Regions from separate parts of the Pseudoalteromonas sp. 2CM39R genome, predicted to be linked through region 2. Evidence: riboswitches for the same ligand, from Rfam matches in the RefSeq annotation. Region 2 holds a riboswitch; the other holds the start of a gene.
What was found. A riboswitch is a leader RNA that binds a small molecule or an ion and turns the genes downstream of it on or off. The one in region 2 is predicted to bind thiamine pyrophosphate.

Region 1 (3,424 bases), on a different contig from region 2:
TTCACAGTGTTTAAGCTGCTCTTCCATGTTCTCTTTGATCATATGCATTGGCACATGGCCTGGGCCTTCGATGAACACTTGCACATCATGTTTCCAAGCAAGTTTTGTCAGCTCACCTAAAGTACGTAATTCGCTGAACTGGGCTTCGTCATTTGCATCGGCGATAGAGCCCGGACGCAGACCATCACCTAATGAAAAACACACATCATACTGTTTTAAAATTTCACAAATTTCTTCAAAGTGCGTGTATAAGAAGTTTTCTTTATGGTGCGCTAAACACCATTTCGCCATGATTGAGCCACCACGGGAAACAATACCGGTAACACGCTTTGCCGTCATCGGCACGTAACGCAGTAATACTCCAGCGTGAATGGTAAAGTAATCAACACCCTGTTCTGCTTGTTCAATCAAGGTATCGCGGAAAATCTCCCACGTTAGGTCTTCAGCCACACCGTTTACTTTTTCAAGCGCTTGGTAAATTGGTACGGTACCAATTGGCACTGGCGAATTACGTACCACCCATTCACGGGTTTCGTGAATATAGCGACCCGTTGATAAGTCCATTACCGTGTCGGCGCCCCAACGAGTCGACCACACCATTTTTTCTACTTCTTCTTCAATTGATGAAGTCACCGACGAATTACCAATATTCGCGTTCACCTTAACTAAGAAGTTTCGGCCAATGATCATCGGCTCAGTTTCTGGATGGTTGATGTTGTTAGGAAGCACGGCGCGGCCACGGGCAATTTCATCACGCACAAATTCAGGGGTAATAAAATCAGGAATACTAGCGCCAAACGATTCGCCTTTGTGCTGGGCCGCAAGTAACTCTTCACGAACTTTAGCGCGTCCCATGTTTTCACGAATTGCGACATATTCCATTTCAGGCGTCACAATGCCTTGTCGCGCATAATGCATTTGGGTAACGTTTTTGCCTGCTTTTGCACGGCGGATCTTTGGTAGATGTTCAAAGCGGATATGGTCTAACCCTTCATCTGCCATTCGCTGTTGAGAAAATTGTGAAGTCACTGAGTCTAAAATTTCAGTGTCGCCGCGGCTTTCAATCCACTTTTCACGGTATTTCTCAAGGCCCTTGCGCACATCAAGTTTAAAGTCGGGGTCAGTGTATGGGCCCGAAGTATCGTAAACACGAATTGGCGCATTAGATTCAAATACTGGGTTTTCTTCTGTACCACCGATAAAGGTATCGCTGAGAGTGATTTCACGCATCCCTACTCGTACATTGTCTTGTGTACCTTCTACATAAACTTTATGAGAATTAGGAAACGGTTGCCCCGTTAAGTTATAAATATAATCTGATGCAGCCGCGCGGACTTCGCGGCGAGATGGTTTAGTTGTTGTGTTTGACATGACTTACCTCATTGCTTTAAGGGTTGTCTTGTCAGATATTGCAAGTGCAATAGAGAGTGGCAAACGCCATTGGATCGTCAATAAGCTAAGTGCTTACTAGTGCAGCCTGTGCCGCTTATGCCCCAAAAATTTGGCGCACAAGCGCCCAGTGAGGCAGCTTGTTCCCTACGCAGGTGTTAGCCTGATCAGGTTCACGGATCCCGCTTTCGCGATCTCAGCCTTATTTAAGGCACTCCGACAAGTATAAATTCGTTTCTTTTAAAACGCCCTGAGTGTACGTCAGTTAAAAAATTGCTGCAACCTCAGCCACTTTAGTTTTTTGCAATGAAGGTAAAATGGTGCTCGCCTTGTAGGGTAAGTTTCTCACCAGTTAAAGTAATGGCTGCGCCTTCTTTTAGCACTGACAGTAATTGCTGCTCAAGCGCATCAACTTGCTCACCACATGATTTACGTGTCATACCTAATTTATTTACTGTAAGCGTATCTTCGCTTAGCGCGCCTTCGCCAAAAAACTTATTACAGCCAGCAAAGCCGTTAACCTGCATCGCTTCGATAAAACGCAGCGAGGCTGTTTGGGATACTGGAATGGCTAAGCCATTTACTTTTGATAATTGCCACTGTGTATATTTTAATTGCTCACTAGTGACTTTCCCTGTCGATGAGCAGCCCATGCAAAATAATACTAAAAGAAGGGACAAGGCTACTAACTTCATAATTTTTTACGATTCGAATTTCAATGTAGTAATAATAACAACATTTAACGCAATTAATCGTTAAAAAAACATGTTTTATCTGTAAAAAATTGTTCTAAGTTAGCTTTTTAAATAACAACGCAGACTATTTGAATAAGTTATCGACTTCTTCTGGTAAAAAAGGACGACCTTTTTCATTTACCGACGTGCCAATCACCAAAGCTTGCAGCATCACTTTATCGTCATGTTTACGATACACAGTTTGCCTAAAAGCAAACTTTAAACGGCTGATACGCTCAGGCTCAACGGCAACGTAAAACTCATCGCCCGGCACTAGTGATGCCTTGTAATCCATTTCGCTTCGCAGCACGACAAGGTTTACTTTTTCTCTTGCGAGCTTTGCAAAATCGATACCTTGAGCATGTAAAAACTCATGGCGAGCATGCTCTAGGTAATTAAAATAAACACTGTTATTAACAATGCCTTGTAAATCACACTCATAATCACGCACTTTAAAGTCTACTTTAAAGGTCATAGTCGTATTCCTAATCAATTTACGTATAATTGCCTGCGTTTATACCATAAAAATTGATTTTATAGCCATTTGGCTAGCTAGGTTGCTAGAATAGCAGTCCCGAAAATGGAGTTAAGAATCCGCATGAAACGACGTTTATCATTATTATCTGCTGCCATCCTGCCTTTATTTGCAGCATCTTCGATTGCTTACGCTGAAGACGGTGATCTAGAAACGATTGAAGTTACCGGTGATTTCAAAAGAGAAAGCATTCAAACCCTTAGTGCCAGCGCAAGCTTGTTTTCTGATCATGAAATCAATCAACGTGGTGCAAAGTTTTTAGATGAGATGCTTGCTAGTGCAGCGAATGTAAACTTTACTTCTGGTGCATCTCGTGGTCGTTTCGTGCAAATTCGTGGTGTTGGTTTACGTTCACAGTTTGTTGACCCTATTAATCCTTCGGTTGGCTTAGTGATCGACGGTATTAACTACTCTGGTTTAGGCGGCAGTTCACTGTTATTTGATATCGACCAAGTTGAAATTTATCGCGGCCCACAAGGGACTCGCTTTGGTGCTGATGCCTTAGCTGGCATGATTCAAATGGAATCTGCAACACCCACTCTTGACCCAAGTGTGAAAATACAATTAGGTGCGGGCAACTACAACAGCTATGAAACAGGTATTGCTGCAGGTACGGGTATTACCGACGACACAGCAGTACGTGCCAGCATTTATCAACGTGAATCTGATGGTTATGTAGAAAACCGTTATTTAAGTGAAGATACCCAGCAACAAGATGAGCTTGTTTCTCGCTTTAAGTTACATAGCCAATTAACTGATCACCTAC
Region 2 (3,424 bases):
GCACTGGTGTCATCTGTTAAACCGGTACTAGCAGCAAGGCCTGCTTCGTGGCTGTTATAAGTGCCAGCGCCTAAATGTAACTTTAAGCTAGGATCGCTGGTTGCATTAGCTGATTGCATTTGGATCATGCCCGCCATGCCATCTGCACCAAAACGTGTACCTTGAGGACCGCGATAAATTTCTACTTGGTCAATATCAAACAATAATGAACTACCACCTAAGCCTGAATAATTAATACCGTCAATTACTAAGCCCACAGATGGATTTATCGGGTCAACAAACTGCGAGCGTAAACCGACACCGCGAATTTGAATATAACGACCGCGAGACGCACCAGCAGCAAAGTTTACATTGGCTGCACTGGCTAACATTTCGTCTAAATATGTTGCACCACGTTGATTCATTTCATTTTCAGAAAATAAGCTGGCACTGGCGCTTAATGTTTGAATGCTTTCTTGCTGAAAGTCACCGGTAACAATGATTTTCTCTAGTTCGGTGTCATCTGCGTTAGCATAGATAGGTGCTGCGAGCAGGGGTAATAACGTGGCTGTAATTAAAGACAAACGTAAGTTCATTAGGTTACTTAACTCCATTTTAGGGACTTGTATGGTAGCAATTATTTCAACACTTGTGCTATAAACGCGGCAATTATACGTTAAATAATTGGGATTACTAATATGACCTTTAAAGTAGACTTTAAGGTACGCGACTACGAATGTGACTTACAAGGTATTGTGAATAACAGTGTTTATTTTAATTATCTTGAGCACGCTCGCCACGAATTTTTATACGCACACGGCGTTGACTTTTCACAACTTGCGAAAGATAAAATTAACTTAGTGGTGATACGCAGTGAAATGGATTACAAACTTTCCCTACTACCAGGGGATGAGTTTTATGTGGCGGTAGAGCCTGTGCGTATTAGCCGTCTTAAGTTTGCATTTAAACAAACGGTAGTGCGCAAACAAGATGAAAAAGTGATGCTCAATGCCTTAGTTATTGGTACATCGGTTAATGAGAAAGGTCGTCCATTTTTACCACCACAGATAGATAACTTATTCCAAGCCGTTGCATAGCGCTAAATAGCGTAACTTTTAAACAAAAATTTACATTTAAAATATGCATTTTTAACGGATAAACCTGACAAATATTGATACTATTACATTAATTAGACAATAAGTTAGTAGTAACATGAAATTAGCAGCAATACCGATGCTCGTAATCGGTTTATGTGTTGGTTGCGCATCAACAGGGACAGTTACCACTGAGCAGCTAAAATATACACAATGGCAATTATCAAAGGTTGATGATTTGGCTATTCCCGCGTCCTTTAAAGCATCAATGAGTTTTATAGAAGCGCTACAAATAAACGGCTTTGCCGGATGTAATAAGTTTTTTGGTGAAGGCTCACTTGAAGACAGTAGCCTGAGCGTAAGCAAATTAGGTATGACACGTAAATCATGTGGCCCTGAACTGGATGAGTTTGAACAACAGTTTTTACAAGCTCTACAGCAAGGTGCAGTGCTTAACATGCAAGACCAAACATTGGTAATGCAAGCTGAACAAAAATTTGTGTTTATCCCAAAATAATTTTTGAGTTTTGAAAAACAGCCCCTTGCAGGGAATTTTCAACTGGCGTACACTCGTCGAAGATTTGATCAAAACATTATCAAATCAACGAACAATTCAAATACTTGTCGGAGTGCCTAAGTTTTATTTAGGCTGAGATCGCGAAAGCGGGATCCGTGAACCTGATCAGGTTAATACCTGCGTAGGGAACAAGCTGCCTAACTAGGACGCTTGTGCGTCTTTTTTTATGCGCACAAAAAAGCAAGATCCGTCTTAGGCCGCAAAGTCGCATAAAGCTACTTTACGATCTTTCTCTATTCCTCAGCGGAATATCTGACAAGACAACCCTTTAGCAATGAGGTAAGTCATGTCAAATACAATAAATAAAGCCACCCGTCGCGAAACTCGTGCGGCCGCATCAGATTATATTTATAACCTTACAGGGCAACCATTCCCAAGTTCTCATAAAGTGTATGTTGAAGGCACGCAAGAAAATGTACGTGTGGGTATGCGTGAAATCACATTGAGCGATACTTTTATTGGTGGTGATGAACAAAACCCAGTGTATGAGTCAAATGCACCACTGCGTGTTTACGATACATCAGGCCCGTATACCGATCCTGAATTTAAATTGGATGTGCGCAAGGGACTTAATAAATACCGTGAACAATGGATTGAGAGCCGTAATGATACCGAAGTACTCGAGTCGGTAACCTCACAGTTTGCACAGCAGCGTATGGCTGATGATGGGCTAGATCATATTCGCTTTGAACACCTTCTAAAAATACGCCGTGCAAAAGCAGGTAAAAATGTCACCCAAATGCATTATGCTCGCCAAGGAATAGTCACCCCAGAAATGGAATATGTAGCGATACGTGAAAACATGGGGCGCGCGCAAATACGTGAAGAGTTATTAGCTGCGCAGCATAAAGGGGAGTCGTTTGGCGCGAGTATCCCTGAGTTTATTACTCCTGAATTTGTGCGTGATGAAATTGCTCGCGGACGCGCTATTTTACCTAACAATATTAATCACCCAGAAAGCGAGCCTATGATTGTTGGTCGTAACTTTTTAGTTAAAGTTAACGCCAATATTGGTAATTCATCAGTGGGTTCATCTATCGAAGAAGAAGTTGAAAAAATGGTGTGGTCAACCCGCTGGGGTGCCGACACCGTAATGGATTTATCAACAGGGCGTTACATTCACGAAACCCGTGAATGGCTGGTGCGTAATTCGCCAGTACCTATCGGTACTGTTCCAATTTACCAAGCACTTGAAAAAGTCAATGGTGTAGCAGAAGACCTAACCTGGGAAATATTTCGCGATACTCTGATTGAACAAGCAGAACAAGGCGTTGATTACTTTACCATTCATGCTGGTGTGCTATTGCGTTATGTGCCAATGACAGCAAAACGCGTAACCGGTATTGTGTCACGTGGTGGCTCAATTATGGCTAAATGGTGTTTAGCGCACCACAAAGAAAACTTCTTATACACTCACTTTGAAGATATTTGTGAAATTTTAAAACAATACGATGTGTGTTTTTCACTAGGGGACGGTTTACGTCCGGGTTCTATTGCCGATGCGAACGATGAAGCGCAATTTAGTGAGCTGCGTACCTTAGGGGAACTGACTAAAATAGCTTGGATGCATGATGTACAAGTGTTCATAGAAGGCCCTGGACATGTGCCTATGCATATGATCAAAGCCAATATGGATGAGCAACTTAAACATTGCGATGAAGCGCCATTTTATACCTTAGGCCCACTGACCACAGATATTGCTCCAGGGTATGATCATATAACCTCGGGTATTGGTGCAGCGCAGATTGCTTGGTATGGCTGTGCTATGTTGTGT

Region 1: linked by a shared signal. The riboswitch ahead of thiC (phosphomethylpyrimidine synthase ThiC) and the one ahead of thiC (phosphomethylpyrimidine synthase ThiC) in region 2 are both predicted to bind thiamine pyrophosphate.

The regions. Positions count from the first base shown of each region.
Region 1 covers NZ_JALNTM010000033.1:8,054-11,477, forward strand. Annotated here, with positions in the region: gene thiC (phosphomethylpyrimidine synthase ThiC) at 1-1,371, opposite strand, end outside; TPP riboswitch at 1,517-1,618, opposite strand; gene MTF66_RS35535 (META domain-containing protein) at 1,683-2,084, opposite strand; gene MTF66_RS35540 (thioesterase family protein) at 2,209-2,598, opposite strand; gene MTF66_RS35545 (TonB-dependent receptor) at 2,722-3,424, shown strand, end outside.
Region 2 covers NZ_JALNTM010000006.1:251,608-255,031, reverse strand. Annotated here, with positions in the region: gene MTF66_RS15725 (TonB-dependent receptor) at 1-575, opposite strand, end outside; gene MTF66_RS15720 (thioesterase family protein) at 678-1,076, shown strand; gene MTF66_RS15715 (META domain-containing protein) at 1,192-1,590, shown strand; TPP riboswitch at 1,689-1,795, shown strand; gene thiC (phosphomethylpyrimidine synthase ThiC) at 1,937-3,424, shown strand, end outside.